DNA from 2 places in the Streptomyces sp. NPDC002886 genome. Region 1 is predicted to be linked to the other one. Evidence: riboswitches for the same ligand, from Rfam matches in the RefSeq annotation. Region 1 holds a riboswitch; the other holds the start of a gene.
What was found. A riboswitch is a leader RNA that binds a small molecule or an ion and turns the genes downstream of it on or off. The one in region 1 is predicted to bind cyclic di-AMP.
Positions count from the first base shown of each region.

Region 2: it holds a riboswitch for cyclic di-AMP, as region 1 does, so the genes downstream of both, ACFYYB_RS31600 (transglycosylase family protein) here and ACFYYB_RS30680 (M23 family metallopeptidase) in region 1, are expected to answer to the same signal.

Region 1 covers NZ_JBIAPV010000008.1:187,240-195,087, reverse strand. The annotation lists gene ACFYYB_RS30695 (DNA topoisomerase (ATP-hydrolyzing) subunit A) at 1-965, opposite strand, end outside; gene ACFYYB_RS30690 (M16 family metallopeptidase) at 1,225-2,586, shown strand; gene ACFYYB_RS30685 (M16 family metallopeptidase) at 2,619-3,986, shown strand; cyclic di-AMP (ydaO/yuaA leader) riboswitch at 4,213-4,372, shown strand; gene ACFYYB_RS30680 (M23 family metallopeptidase) at 4,385-5,179, shown strand; gene ACFYYB_RS30675 (GntR family transcriptional regulator) at 5,362-6,027, shown strand; gene ACFYYB_RS30670 (HPr family phosphocarrier protein) at 6,286-6,567, opposite strand; gene ACFYYB_RS30665 (GNAT family N-acetyltransferase) at 6,753-7,848, shown strand, end outside.
Region 2 covers NZ_JBIAPV010000009.1:90,183-98,030, reverse strand. The annotation lists gene ACFYYB_RS31615 (globin domain-containing protein) at 1-135, opposite strand, end outside; gene ACFYYB_RS31610 (cytochrome P450) at 284-1,615, shown strand; gene ACFYYB_RS31605 (transglycosylase family protein) at 1,759-2,865, shown strand; cyclic di-AMP (ydaO/yuaA leader) riboswitch at 3,142-3,313, shown strand; gene ACFYYB_RS31600 (transglycosylase family protein) at 3,316-4,020, shown strand; gene eno (phosphopyruvate hydratase) at 4,341-5,627, shown strand; gene ACFYYB_RS31590 (septum formation initiator family protein) at 5,736-6,224, shown strand; gene ACFYYB_RS31585 (DUF501 domain-containing protein) at 6,265-6,834, shown strand; gene ACFYYB_RS31580 (exopolyphosphatase) at 6,831-7,772, shown strand; gene ACFYYB_RS31575 (MerR family transcriptional regulator) at 7,844-7,848, opposite strand, start outside.

The DNA of each region.
Region 1 (7,848 bases):
AAGCCGTTCTTGATCTCGATGACGAGGCGCAGGCCGTGCGAGCGGTCCGTGAGGTCCTTGACGTCCGCGATGCCCTGGAGCTTCTTCGAGCCGACCAGGTCCTTGATCTTCGCGATGACCTTCTCGGGGCCGACCGTGAAGGGCAGTTCGGTGACGACCAGCCCCTTGCGGCGCGGGGTCACGTCCTCCAGGGCCACCGTGGCGCGGATCTTGAAGGTGCCGCGGCCGTTCTCGTAGGCGTCCTTGATGCCCGAGAGGCCCACGATCCGGCCGCCGGTGGGCAGGTCGGGACCCGGTACGAAGCGCATCAGCGCGTCCAGGTCCGCTTCCGGGTAGCGGATCAGGTGGCGGGCGGCCGCGATGACCTCGCCCAGGTTGTGCGGGGCCATGTTGGTGGCCATGCCCACGGCGATGCCGGAGGCGCCGTTGACCAGCAGGTTCGGGTACGCCGCCGGCAGGACGACCGGTTCGCGCTCCTGGCCGTCGTAGTTCGCGGCGAAGTCGACGGTGTCCTCGTCGATCCCGTCCGTCATCAGCGAGGCGGCGTCGGCCATCTTCGACTCGGTGTACCGCATCGCGGCCGGCGGGTCGTCGTTGCCGAGCGAGCCGAAGTTGCCGTGGCCGTCGACCAGCGGGAGCCGCATGGAGAAGGGCTGCGCCATGCGCACGAGGGCGTCGTAGATCGACGCGTCGCCGTGCGGGTGCAGCTTGCCCATGACCTCGCCGACGACACGGGCGCACTTCACGTAGCCGCGGTCGGGGCGCAGGCCCATCTCGTTCATCTGGTAGACGATGCGCCGGTGCACCGGCTTCATGCCGTCGCGGGCGTCGGGCAGGGCGCGGGAGTAGATCACCGAGTACGCGTACTCGAGGAAGGAGCCCTGCATTTCGTCGACGACGTCGATGTCGAGGATCTTCTCCTCGAAATCCTCCGGCGGCGGGGTCTTCGTGCTGCGGCGGGCCATCGCTGCGCGGCTCCTTAACCAAGAATCGGGATGAGCTGAGCTCTCACGGGGTGGGGCGGGTACGGGACTGGGACGGGGCTGGGACGGTCGGGCGAGCGGTTTCGGACAGGGGTGACGCGGACCATTGTGGCCCGAGGCACCGACATCGCCGACTCCGACCCAGGACTGGGCCGGGAACTTCTCCGCCCGGCGACACGCTTGCATACAGTGGCAGGTCTGACAGGAATCTCTGCATCGCGATCGAAGGGACCACATGCCCATGGGTCACACGGCCACAGCTCACGCAGGCTCCGGCGGCCTCACAGCGACCGAGCACCGGCTGGCCAACGGCCTGCGCGTGGTGCTGTCCGAGGACCACCTGACTCCGGTCGCCGCGGTCTGCCTCTGGTACGACGTCGGCTCGCGCCACGAAGTCAAGGGACGTACGGGCCTGGCTCACCTCTTCGAGCACCTGATGTTCCAGGGGTCGAAGAACGTCTCCGGAAACGGCCACTTCGAACTGGTCCAGGGAGCCGGCGGCTCCCTCAACGGGACCACCAGCTTCGAGCGGACCAACTACTTCGAGACGATGCCGACCCACCAGCTGGAGCTCGCGCTGTGGCTGGAGGCGGACCGGATGGGCTCGCTGCTGGCCGCCCTGGACGACGAGTCCATGGAGAACCAGCGCGACGTCGTCAAGAACGAGCGCCGCCAGCGGTACGACAACGTCCCCTACGGCACGGCCTTCGAGAGGCTGACGGCCCTGGCCTACCCGGAGGGCCACCCGTACCACCACACCCCGATCGGGTCCATGGCCGATCTGGACGCCGCGTCCCTGGAGGACGCGCGCGCGTTCTTCCGTACGTACTACGCGCCCAACAACGCGGTGCTCTCGGTCGTCGGCGACATCGACCCCGAGAAGACCCTCGCCTGGGTGGAGAAGTACTTCGGCACCATCCCCGGCCACGACGGCAAGCAGCCGCCGCGCGACGGTTCGCTCCCCGAGATCATGGGCGGGCAGCTGCGCGAGGAGATCGTCGAGGAGGTCCCGGCCCGCGCGCTGATGGCGGCCTACCGCCTCCCGCACGACGGCACCCGCGAGTGCGACGCCGCCGACGTGGCGCTGACCGTCCTGGGCAGCGGCGAGTCCTCCCGTCTGCACAACCGGCTGGTGCGCCGTGACCAGAGTGCCGTGGCCGCCGGCTTCGGCATGCTGCGCCTCGCCGGCGCGCCCTCGCTGGGCTGGCTGGACGTCAAGACCTCCAGCGGGGTCGAGGTGCCCGCCATCGAGGCGGCCGTGGACGAGGAGCTCGCGCGGTTCGCCGCCGAGGGCCCGACGGCCGAGGAGATGGAGCGCGCGCAGGCCCAGCTGGAGCGCGAGTGGCTGGACCGGCTGAGCACGGTGGCGGGCCGCGCCGACGAACTGTGCCGCTTCGCGGTGCTGTTCGGCGACCCGCAGCTGGCGCTGACCGCCGTCCAGCGCGTCCTCGACATCACCGCCGAGGAGGTGCAGGCCGTGGCCGCGGCCCGACTGCGCCCCGACAACCGGGCGGTGCTCGTCTACGAGCCGATCGCCGCGGACGACGCCGAAGACACCGAAGAGACCGACGCGAGCGACCAGAACGAGGGGGCGGAGCAGTGAGCGACACCGCAGCCGACACCGCAGCCGTCACGATGACCTTCCACCCGCGCCCCGAGGCCGGCGAGCCGCAGCCGTGGGCCTTCCCGGCCCCCGAGCGCGGGGTACTGGCCAACGGCCTGACCCTGCTGCGCTGCCAGCGCCCGGGCCAGCAGGTCGTCGCGGTCGAGATCAACCTCGCCGCCCCGCTCGACGCGGAGCCCGAGGGCCTCGACGGCGTGGCCACGATCATGGTCCGCGCCCTGTCGGAGGGCACCGACAAGCGCTCCGCCGAGGAGTTCGCCGCCGAGCTGGAGCGCTGCGGCGCCACCCTCGACGCGCACGCCGACCACCCCGGCCTGCGGGTCTCCCTGGAGGTCCCGGCCTCCCGCCTGCACAAGGCGCTGGGGCTGGTCGCCGAGGCGCTGCGCGCGCCGGCCTTCGCCGACGCCGAGGTCGACCGCCTGGTGCGCAACCGGCTCGACGAGATCCCGCACGAGAGCGCCAACCCGCAGCGCCGCGCCGCCAAGCAGCTCTCGAAGGAGCTCTTCCCGGCCACCCTGCGGATGTCGCGCCCGCGTCAGGGAACCGAGGAGACGGTCGCCCGCATCGACTCCGCGGCCGTACGCGCCTTCTACGAGGCCCACGTGCGCCCCGCGACCGCCACCGCGGTGGTCGTGGGCGATCTGACCGGCATCGACCTGGACGCCGTCCTGGCCGACACCCTGGGCGCGTGGACCGGCGACACCACCGCCCCGCGCCCGGTCCCGCCGATCACCGCCGACGACACGGGCCGCGTGGTCATCGTGGACCGGCCCGGCGCGGTCCAGACGCAGCTGCTGATCGGCCGCATCGGGGCGGACCGGCACGACCGGGTCTGGGCGCCCCAGGTGCTCGGCACGTACTGCCTGGGCGGCACGCTCACCTCCCGGCTGGACAAGGTGCTGCGCGAGGAGAAGGGGTACACGTACGGCGTGCGCGCCTTCGGCCAGGTGCTGCGCTCCACCGCCGACGGCAAGGGCGCCTCGATGCTCGCCATCAGCGGCTCGGTGGACACCCCGAACACCGGCCCGGCCCTGGACGACCTCTGGACGGTGCTGCGTACCCTCGCGGAGGGCGGCCTGACCGACGCCGAACGGGACGTGGCCGTGCAGAACTTGGTGGGGGTGGCCCCGCTGAAGTTCGAGACGGCGGCCTCCGTCGCGGGCACGCTCGCCGACCAGGTCGAGCAGGAGCTTCCGGACGACTACCAGGCGCAGTTGTACGCGCGGCTGGCCGAAACGGGGACGGTGGAGGCCACTTCGGCGGTCGTCAGCGCCTTCCCGGTGGACCGTCTGGTCACGGTCCTGGTCGGGGACGCCTCGCTGATCGAGGAGCCGGTACGGGCCCTCGGCATCGGCGAAGTGACCGTGGTCGCCAACTGATCGTCAGTTGATCTCCGGCGGGCCGTCAACTGGCCCGCCGCGGAAGGGGCTCCGGCGGCTTGTCCGCTGGGGTCCCTTTTGGGTTGCTTGTCCCTTTTCTGGTGTGGTTGCTTGTATGTGGTGTGGCGTACGCAACAAAAAGGCGCGTCTGTTTGGCGATTGACTGATGATCCGCCTAGCGTCGGCCGTGCTGTCCGTCAGTTGTAACCGCCGCGTCCGCGGCACCGGGCAGTGATCGCCGAGTCCCCGTCAGGCGCGAGCCTGGGGAGCCGGGGACCCACTTGTGTCCCTGGGGTGAATCGGACCGCCTCGCAAGAGGGGGCCCGTAGGAGACCTTCCTGCTCCGAACCCGTCAGCTAACCCGGTAGGCGAGAGGGAAGGAAAGGATCAGCCCCTTCATGGCGTTTGGCAGTAGTGCCGCCGGCAAGCACCGTGGTTCGAGCCGTCTGAGCCGCAAGACCGCCGGCTACGCCGGCATAGCCGCCCTCGCCGCCACCGGCGTCGTGGGCTCCCTGGCCGGTCCCGCGTTCGCCGCGGACAAGTCCCCCTCGCTGGAGGACACCGGCGCCCTGAACACCATCGTGCTGGCCGACGAGCTCGCCGGTGACGTAGAGGCCCAGGCCCAGTCCCAGGAGCGGGCCGCCGAGGCCGCCGCCGCCAAGGCGCAGGCCGAGGCCGACGCCCGCCAGCGGGCCGCCGAGGCGAAGGCGAAGGCCGAAGCCCAGGCCAAGGCCGAGCGCGAGGCCGCCGAGCGCGCCGCCCGCGAAGAGGAGCGCAAGCGCCTCAACACCTTCGTTTCGCCGATCGACGGCTCCTACGTCAGCACGCAGTACCACGCGGGCGGCGGCATGTGGTCCTCCGGCAGCCACACCGGCATCGACTTCCACGCCTCCTCCGGCACCTCCGTGCACGCGGTCGGCCTGGGCACCGTGGTCGAGGCGGGCTGGGGCGGCGCGTACGGCAACAACGTCGTCATCAAGCACGCCGACGGCACGTACACCCAGTACGGTCACATGTCCTCGCTGAGCGTCCGGGTCGGCCAGCAGGTCACCCCGGGCCAGCAGATCGGCCTGTCGGGCTCCACCGGCAACTCCAGCGGCCCGCACCTGCACTTCGAGGCCCGCACCGGCGCCGACTACGGTTCGGACATCAACCCCCTCACGTACCTGCGCTCGCACGGCGTCAGCGTCTGACCCGCTCGCCCCAGCGCACGTCTTCCGCGAAGGCCCCGGCTCTTTGAGAGCCGGGGCCTTCGTCGTGTTTCGCACTCCGCATTGTGTGAATGTTTCGTATTTCCGGCCGTCCTCGGAAATTATCGTGTGTTGCAATAGAGTCGCAACGCGCACAGCCATACGAAAAAGGCGGAGGTCCGGTCTTGCGTATTCCCGCGCACACGGTATGCACAGCGATCCGCGACGACATCGTCTCCGGGGTGTTCGGGCCCGGCGCCCGGCTGACCGAGGAGGTCCTGGCCCGCAGGTACGGGGTCTCGCGCGTTCCGGTGCGCGAGGCGCTGCGCACGTTGGAGTCCGAGGGGTTCGTGACCACCCGCCGGCATGCCGGTGCCTGCGTGGCCGAGCCGACCGAGCAGGAGGCGGCCGACCTCCTGGAGCTGCGGATGCTGCTGGAGCCCCTCGCGGCCGCCCGGGCGGCCAGGCGGCGCAGCGAGGCCCACCTCAAGGTGCTGCGCGGGCTGGTCAGGCTGGGCCAAGAGCGCGCCAGGAGGGGCCAGGGGGAGGATCTGCGCTCCCTGGGCGGCTGGTTCCACGAGACGCTCTCCCAGGCCTCGGGCAGCCCCGGACTCATCGCCCTGCTCACCCAGATGCGCCACAAGGTGGCCTGGATGTACGTGGTGGAGGCCCCGGTGCGGCCCGCGGAGTCCTGGGCGGAGCACGGCGCGATCGTGGACGCGGTGGCCCGGGGCGACGCGGAGCGGGCCCGGATGCTGATGGCGGCGCACGTGGACCGCGCGGCGGGGGCGCACAGGATGCGCGTGAGGACTTTGCAACCTGCCGTAAACACGGCGAGCGTTCCGCATTAACAAACGCCGTATACAAAGAGAGGATATCCGGGCCGGTAATTAGTGCCCCGAGCCCCTTTGTAATTCCCCGCGCCCCGGGCGCCATTATGCCGCCGGAATTCGGGCCACCGGGACGGGCCGTTCCGAAATGGCCGGGCAGAGCCGGCCGGCCGGATCCCCGCACGGAAAGCAGCGAAGCCGTTGCCCTCGACCTCGTGGGTCGGGGGCAACGGCTTCGCCGTGCAAGTCCAGCAAGTCCTGCGGGTCGAACCCGAAGGGTCAGACGGTCTCGGGGAGCTCCTCGAGGCCCTCGGCGACCAGCTTCGCGAGGCGGTCCAGCGCGGCCTCGGCGCCATCGGCGGAGGACGAGAGGACGATCTCCTCGCCGCCCTGGGCGCCCAGGCCCAGAACCGCCAGCATGGAGGCGGCGTTGACGGGGTCGCCGCCGGCCTTCGCGATGGTCACCGGGACGCCGGAAGCGGTCGTCGCGCGGACGAAGATCGAGGCGGGACGAGCGTGCAGGCCCTCGGCCCAGCCGACGTTGACGCGGCGCTCTGCCATGGTGATGCCCTTCAGGTGCTTACGGGTTGTCTAGACCAGTCTCTCACGACGTCCGGAATGGTCGAACCGACCTTCGGCCCGAGTTTCCCGCCGTTCGACCTCCCCCAGCTTGCCCTGATTCGAGCCAGCTTGCCCGATGCGCCGCGCCCAGGCCAATCGAACCGTTCGCGCCTTAAGGTGACCCCATGACCACCGCGTCCGACCCCTCGTACCCGGACCACTGGGAAGCCGACGTCGTCCTTCGGGACGGCGGGACCGCCCGGATCCGGCCCATCACCACCGCCGACGCGGGCCGGCTGGTCAGTTTCTACGAGCAGGTCTCGGACGAGTCGAAGTACTACCGGTTCTTCGCTCCGTACCCCCGGCTCTCCGACCGTGACGTGCACCGCTTCACGCACCACGACTACGTGGACCGGGTCGGCCTCGCCGCGACGATCGGCGGCGAGTTCATCGCCACCGTCCGCTACGACCGGATCGGCGCGGACGGCCGCTCCGCCACCGGCCCCTCCGACGAGGCCGAGGTCGCCTTCCTCGTCCAGGACGCCCATCAGGGACGCGGGGTCGCCTCCGCCCTGCTCGAGCACATCGGCGCGGTGGCCCGCGAGCGGGGGATCCGCCGGTTCGCGGCCGAGGTACTGCCCGCCAACGGCAAGATGATCAAGGTGTTCACGGACGCCGGCTACCAGCAGAAGCGCAGCTTCGAGGACGGCTCCGTCCACCTCACGCTCGACCTCGAACCGACCGCCGAGTCCCTCGCCGTCCAGCGCGCCCGCGAACAGCGCGCCGAGGCCCGCTCCGTCCAGCGGCTGCTGTCCCCCGGCTCGGTGGCGGTGATCGGCGTCAGCCGCTCCCTCGCGGGCGTGGGCGCGGCGGCCCTGCGCAACCTGCGCGACAGCGGCTTCCACGGCCACCTCTACGCGGTCAACGAGGCGGTCACCCGGGATCTGCTCGACGGCGTACGCGCCTACCCCACGCTCGGCGCCGTCGGCGCCCCGGTGGACCTCGCCGTCATCGCGGTCCCGGCCGACCGGGTCCCGGACGCGGTGGCGGCCTGCGGCGAGCACGGGGTGCAGGGGCTGGTCGTGCTGTCCGCCGGGTACGGGGAGAGCGGGGCCGAGGGCATGGCCCGCCAGCGCGAACTGGTGCGCCAGGTGCGCTCGTACGGGATGCGGCTGATCGGACCGAACGCCTTCGGGGTGATCAACACGGCCCCCGAGGTGGAGCTGAACGCCTCCCTGGCCCCCGCTCCGGCCCCCGCCCGGGGCCGGATCGGGCTGTTCA
Region 2 (7,848 bases), on a different contig from region 1:
CGCGGCGAAGAGCCGGTCCCGTTGCCGTTCCATGTCTTCGAGGGAGGCCGGGAAGAGATCACGGACTCCGGGGTTGTGCCAGAAGAGGTGGGAGTAGAAGAACTTGACCGCGTGCTCGGCCCGTCTCTCCACCACCGCGAAGCTGCTTTTCAAGATCCTCACATCCACAAAACCGAAAGTAGGAACGCCGGGGAACGTGAGGTCAAGCCAGAGCCGATCTACGGACAGCCGCGACAACTGGTCCATATGGGGTGACGGGTGGCGGGCGGGATACGGTCTCCGGGTGCACGAGCAGACCCCCGCAGCCCCCGAAGAGCCCGCCGCCGACCAGTCCGTGGACGGAACCGCGCCCCTCTCCACACCCGCCTCCGCCTCCCCTCCGACCCTGTTCGACTGGGAGTTCGCGACCGACCCGTACCCGGCGTACGCCTGGCTGCGCGAGCACGCCCCCGTGCACCGCACCACGCTCCCCAGCGGGGTCGAGGCCTGGCTCGTCACCCGGTACGCCGACGCCCGCCAGGCCCTCGCCGACCAGCGGCTCAGCAAGAACCCGGCACACCACGAGGGCTCCGCACACGCCAAGGGCCGCACCGGGATCCCCGGGGAGCGCAAGGCGGAGCTGATGACGCACCTCCTCAACATCGACCCCCCGGACCACACCCGGCTGCGCCGGCTGGTGTCGAAGGCGTTCACCCCGCGCAGGGTGGCCGAGTTCACTCCGAGGGTGCAGGAGCTGACCGACCACCTCATCGACCGGTTCGCGGAGAAGGGGGAGGCGGACCTCATCCACGAGTTCGCCTTCCCGCTCCCCATCTACGCCATCTGCGAGATGCTCGGCGTACCGCGAGAGGACCAGGACGACTTCCGCGACTGGGCGGGAATGATGATCCGCCACGGCGGCGGGCCGCGCGGCGGCGTGGCCCGGTCCGTGAAGCAGATGCGCACCTATCTCGGGGAGCTCATCCACCGCAAGCGCGACGACCTCGGCGACGACCTGATCTCCGATCTGATCCGGGCGAGCGACCACGGCGACCACCTGACGGAGGCCGAGGCCACCGCCATGGCCTTCATCCTCTTGTTCGCGGGGTTCGAGACCACGGTCAACCTCATCGGCAACGGGGTCCACTCCCTCTTCATGAACCCGGAGCAGCGCGAGCGGCTCCAGCTCTCCCTGGCCGCGGGCGAGACCGGACTGCTGGAGACCGGCGTGGAGGAGCTGCTGCGCTACGACGGCCCGGTGGAGCTGGCCACCTGGCGGTTCGCCACCGAGTCCTTCACCCTCGGCGGCCGGGACATCGCGGCGGGAGATCCGGTCCTGGTGGTCTTGGCGGCGGCCGACCGGGACCCCGAACGGTTCGCCGACCCGGACACCCTGGACCTGTCCCGGACGGACAACCAGCACCTCGGGTACGGGCACGGCATCCACTACTGCCTGGGTGCCCCGCTCGCCCGGCTCGAAGGGCAGACCGCCCTCGCGACCCTGCTGACGCGGCTGCCCGATCTGGAACTCGCCGTGGCACCCGAAGAGCTGCGCTGGCGCGGTGGGCTCATCATGCGGGGGCTGCGGACGCTGCCGGTCCGCTTCAGCGCCGAATCGAAGCCCCAAAACACCTGAAACCAGCCTGATCCGAAGTCAGTTCACTGCCCAAACTTGTGACAGGCGTTCGAAGGCCGCTAGGTTCTGCCGTTACCCCGCCGTTATGCGAAAGGTGCAGCCTCATGCGTTCCGGGAACGGCCGCCACAGACGCCCCCGACAAGTGCCCGCACTTGTCGTCACCGCCGGAGTCACCGGCACCGCACTCGCCCTGCCGCTGCTCGCCGCCACGGGCGCGAGCGCGGCGGAGACCTCCACATGGGACAAGGTCGCCGAATGCGAGAGCGGCGGCACGTGGAGTGCCAACTTCGGCGGCGGCGCGTACGGCGGGCTGCAGTTCACCCAGGAGCAGTGGAAGAGGGCCGGCGGGCTCGACTTCGCCGAGCGCGCCGACCTGGCCAGCCGCTCCCAGCAGATCGCGGTCGCCGAGCGCGTGCTGGCTTCCCAGGGCCCGCAGGCGTGGCCGCTGTGCGGAGTGCCGGCCGGTCTGACCCAGGACGCGCCCGCCGCCGAGGTGGACCCGGGCCTGCCCAGCGGTTCCGGATCCGCCTCCCCGGCGCCCTCCCGCCCGGACGACTCCGTGCCCCACACCGGCTCGGGCAAGCCGTCCACGGACTTCGGAGCCCCTACGCCGAAGACCCCGGCTCCCGAGGCCCCGTCGGCCTCGACGCAGCCCGACTACCCGATCGGCGTGCCCGGCGAACTGCCCGTCATGCCCGCGCCGGACCTGGAGACGCCCCCGGGACTCCCGGGCGACCCGACGGCTCCCACGAGCCCGGTGGACCCCACCACCCCGGTGGCGCCGCCGTCCGGGGACCCGACCGCTCCGGTCGGCCCCACCACGCCGGTGGCTCCGCCGTCGGGGGACCTGACGACTCCGGTGTCCCCGTCCAATCCGGGGGACCCGACGAACCCGGCAAATACGGTCAACCCGGTTGATCCCACGGCCCCGACGACTCCGGCCGCACCCGGTGCGTCCACCGCTCCGGGCGCGACGCCGACCCCCGGTGCGGCCTCCGGTTCGGCTTCCGGTTCGACCGAGGGCGGCGGCAAGCACCGCGGCCCGGCCGCGGTCGAGACGGCCTCCGCGTCTGATGCCGCGTCGGAGTCGACGTACACCGTGAAGGCGGGCGACAGCCTCATCGAGATCGCGGACGCCAACGGAGTGAAGGGTGGCTGGAAGGGTCTCTACGAGGCCAACGAGCAGGTCATCGGCGGCGATGCGGACCTGATCAAGCCCGGCCAGAATCTGGATCTAACGGATCAATAGGGGCACTTAAGTCGCCCGGAACCAGCTGATTGTCCGTTTTCTGTAAGTGAGACATGTGTCTCTTCAGGTCAACTGGCGTGTCCGGTCCGGCGGGTTCCGCAAACCCCGCCCTCACCTGCGCAAACACCCTTCCGGGGAGCGCAAGTAGGCACCGGTTCCCCCCGATGTTCCTCGTTGAACATCGGGGGGAGACCTGTCTACCTTCTGAATCGCTCGCCACCGCGGGCTCCTTCGACCGCATCGCCGAATCCTGCCGGCGGACGGAGGGAACACTCGTCGCGTAAAGCGCCGAAGGCAGGAGCGGGGGAACCAAGGTAGGCGCCGGTAGCGGCCGTTGAGAGACGGTCACATCGCCGGCTAGGGGTTAAGACGAGCGCTAGGTCGCTCGGCCGGGCACTCACTCGCCCGAACCCGACAGCTCACCTCGTAGGCGTCGGTGAGGAGAACTCCATGCTGCTTTCGGGCAAGGGCAAGCACCGTCGCGGCTCCAAGGCCGTCCGCATCGTCACGCTCGCCGGTGTCGCCGGTGTCGCCGTGGCCGCGCCGCTGATGGCCGCGGGCACCGCTTCCGCCGCGACCGGCGCCGAGTGGGACCGGGTCGCCTCGTGCGAGTCCGGCGGCAACTGGTCCATCAACACGGGCAACGGCTACTACGGCGGCCTGCAGTTCTCGTCCTCCACCTGGGCCGCGTACGGCGGCAAGGCGTACGCCGCGCAGGCCAACCAGGCCTCCAAGGGCCAGCAGATAGCCATCGCCGAGAAGGTCCTCAAGGGCCAGGGCAAGGGCGCCTGGCCGTCCTGCGGCGTCGGCCTGTCGAACTCCTCCTACACCGGCGGCGGCTCGGGGACGACCACCCCCTCCAAGCCGAAGACGCAGCCGAAGCCGGCCGCGCCGAAGGTGAAGCCGAAGCCGAAGGCCGAGGCTCCGAAGAAGGAGACCAAGCGCGTCGAGGCTCCGACGACCCGCTCCGAGCGTCCGGCCGCCGCCCCGAAGACGGGCAACGGCTCCTACGAGGTCAAGTCCGGCGACACGCTGGGTGCGATCGCCGACGCGAACAACGTGTCCGGTGGCTGGGAGAAGCTCTTCGAGCTCAACAAGGAGATCGTGTCGGACGCCAACCTGATCTACCCCGGCCAGAAGCTGAACCTCAGCTGAAAGCCGTGAGAACGCTCGTGTCCGCTTCCGCGACGCGCAGTAGTTCCACCGCGTAGTTCCACCAGCGATTCCACCGCCCGGCGCGTAACCCCCTTCGCGCCGGGCGGTGCTGTGTGCGGATGTCTCCGGCCTGACGAAGCCTCCGAAAGGCCGATGATCAAGGGTCCTATGTCCTGTAAGAGGGGCATTCAGGCCCTTTTTCGTCCCAGCCCCCGGGCGGTCGGCTGGCCGAGTGCCCGGAGGCGGTTAGGCTCTAAGCGGCAAGGCCATCCCACGGCCTGACACGCCACCGCACACCCAGCGTCACATCCCAGAAGGAGATGCTCGTGCCGTCCATCGACGTCGTCGTAGCCCGGGAAATCCTGGACTCCCGAGGCAACCCCACGGTCGAGGTCGAGGTGGGCCTCGACGATGGCAGCACCGGCCGTGCTGCAGTCCCGTCCGGCGCCTCCACCGGAGCGTTCGAAGCCGTAGAGCTCCGTGACGGTGACCCCAACCGTTACTTCGGCAAGGGCGTAGAGAAGGCCGTCCTCGCCGTCATCGAGCAGCTCGGCCCGGAGCTCGTCGGCTACGACGCCACCGAGCAGCGCCTGATCGACCAGGCGATGATCGACCTGGACGCCACCGAGAACAAGGGCTCCCTCGGCGCCAACGCCATCCTGGGCGTCTCCCTCGCCGTCGCGCACGCCGCGTCCGAGGCCTCGGACCTCCCGCTGTTCCGCTACCTCGGCGGCCCGAACGCGCACCTGCTGCCCGTTCCGATGATGAACATCCTGAACGGTGGGTCGCACGCCGACTCCAACGTCGACATCCAGGAGTTCATGATCGCCCCGATCGGCGCGGAGTCCTTCTCCGAGGCCCTTCGCTGGGGTGCCGAGGTCTACCACACCCTCAAGAAGGTCCTGCACACCAAGGGCCTCTCCACCGGTCTGGGCGACGAGGGCGGCTTCGCGCCGAACCTCGAGTCGAACCGCGCCGCGCTCGACCTCATCGTCGAGGCCATCAAGCAGGCCGGCTACGTCCCGGGCACCCAGATCGCGCTCGCGCTCGACGTCGCCGCGTCCGAGTTCTACAAGGACGGCAACTACGAGTTCGAGGGCAAGTCCCGCTCGGCCGCCGAGATGACCGACTACTACGCCGAGCTCGTCGACGCGTACCCGCTGGTCTCCATCGAGGACCCGCTGTTCGAGGACGACTGGGCCGGCTGGAAGACCCTCACCGACCGCCTGGGCTCCAAGGTCCAGATCGTCGGCGACGACCTCTTCGTCACCAACCCCGAGCGTCTCGCCCGCGGCATCGAAGAGGGCTCGGCGAACGCCCTGCTCGTCAAGGTGAACCAGATCGGTTCGCTGACCGAGACCCTGGACGCCGTCGAGATGGCCCAGCGCAACGGTTTCAAGTGCATGATGTCCCACCGTTCCGGTGAGACCGAGGACGTCACGATCGCCGACCTCGCGGTCGCCGTGAACTGCGGCCAGATCAAGACCGGCGCCCCGGCCCGCTCGGACCGCGTCGCCAAGTACAACCAGCTGCTGCGCATCGAGGAGATCCTCGACGACGCCGCGGTGTACGCCGGCCGCAGCGCCTTCCCGCGCTTCAAGGGCTGAACACCCTGATCGGTCCTTAGGGGCGCAAGCCTCCCTACGTCCCCGCACTCGGTCCCGTACCGTGTGCGGGGACGTAGTGCGTCGTGCGCATATAGGGGAGGCGGATCAATGGCCGGGAACCGGGACCGGTTCGCCACGTTCTCGACCGCGACCAGGCTCAAGCAGCTCGGTGAGCGGACCGCGGCACACGTGTACCGCTCGCAGTCCCGCCGGCAGGTCCGCCGCAGCCGGCTCACCGGCCGGGCCGCCCTGCTCGTGCTCGTCCTCTGTACCCTGGTCGTCGCCCTCGCGTATCCGATGCGCCAGTACGTCTCCCAGCGCTCGGAGATCGCGCAGCAGCAGAAGGAGGCGGTCTCCGCGCGGGACCGGCTGGAACGGCTGCGCGACGAGAAGGCCCGCTGGCAGGACAACGCGTACGCCGAGCAGCAGGCGCGCAAGCACCTGCACTTCGTCCGGCCGGGTGAGGTCAGCTACATCATGACCGACCCCGGAGCCGCCGCGGGAGAGCAGCGCCGCGGCGGACAGGCCGCCACCGACCGGCCCTGGTACTCCAACGTCTGGGACGGCGTCGACAAGGCCGACCGCCCGGGCGACTGAGTCCCACCCATCCACGAGAACGAAAAGACTTCCTCCAGGCATGCAGACGCCCCCGCCCCAGACCGACCGGACCGAGCCGACCGCCGCCGACATCGAGGCGTTCGAACAGCAGCTCGGCCGCCCCCCGCGCGGGCTCCGCGCCATCGCGCACCGCTGCCCCTGCGGGCAGCCGGACGTGGTGGAGACCGCCCCGCGGCTCCCCGACGGCACCCCCTTCCCGACGCTGTACTACTTGACCTGCCCGCGGGCCGCCGGTGCGATCGGCACGCTGGAGGCCAACGGCGTGATGAAGGAGATGCAGGCCCGCCTCGCCGTGGACCCGGAGCTGGCCGCGGCCTACCGGGCCGCGCACGAGGACTACATCACCCGCCGCGACGCCATCGAGGTGCTCCAGGGCTTCCCGAGCGCCGGCGGCATGCCGGACCGGGTGAAGTGCCTGCACGTGCTGGTCGGCCACTCCCTGGCCGCGGGCCCGGGCGTGAACCCGTTCGGCGACGAGGCCCTGGCGATGCTGCCCGAGTGGTGGGCCAAGGGCGCCTGCGTCACCCCGTGCGGCGAGAAGAAGGCCGACGAGAACGCGACGGCCACGGACGGGGAGGCGGGCGCGTGACCCGGGTCGCGGCCGTCGACTGCGGTACGAACTCCATCCGGCTCCTCGTCGCGGACCTCGACCGCGCCACCGGCGAGCTGACCGACCTGGACCGCCGGATGACCGTCGTCCGGCTCGGCCAGGGCGTCGACAAGACCGGCCGGCTGGCCCCGGAGGCGCTGGAGCGCACCTTCGCGGCGTGCCGCGCGTACGCGGCGGTCATCAAGGAGCTCGGCGCCGAACGGGTGCGCTTCGTGGCGACCTCGGCCTCCCGGGACGCCGAGAACCGGGACGAGTTCGTCCGGGGCGTCCTGGACATCCTGGGCGTCGAGCCCGAGGTGATCAGCGGGGACCAGGAGGCCGAGTTCTCCTTCACCGGCGCCACCGGCGAGCTGACCGGCCGCACCGATCTGGAGCGGCCCTTCCTGGTGGTGGACATCGGCGGCGGCTCCACGGAGTTCGTGGTCGGCACCGAGCACGTCGGGGCGGCCCGCTCCGTCGACGTGGGCTGTGTCCGGATGACCGAGCGTCACCTGACGGTGGACGGGGTAGTCACCGACCCGCCGACCGCCGGGCAGATCGCCGCGATACGGGCCGACATCGAGGCGGCCCTGGACCTGGCCTCCGAGACGGTCCCGCTGGCCGAGGCGCGCACCCTGGTGGGCCTGGCCGGTTCGGTGACCACGGTCGCCGCGATCGCACTGGGCCTGGAGGCGTACGACTCGGCGCGGATCCACCACTCCCGGATCCCGTACGGGACGGTCCGCGAGATCAGCGAGCGGATGCTGACGCTGACGCACGCCGAGCGCGCGGCCATCCCGGTGATGCACCCGGGACGGGTCGACGTGATCGGCGCGGGCGCCCTGGTCCTGCTGGCGATCATGGAGCGGATCGGCGCCACGGAGGTCGTCGTCTCGGAGCACGACATCCTCGACGGCATCGCCTGGTCCATCGCCTGACGGCCCGTTTCGACACGCACGTGACGGTGCCCCCGGCGGATCCCGCCGGGGGCACCGTCACGTCCGGACGGCTACC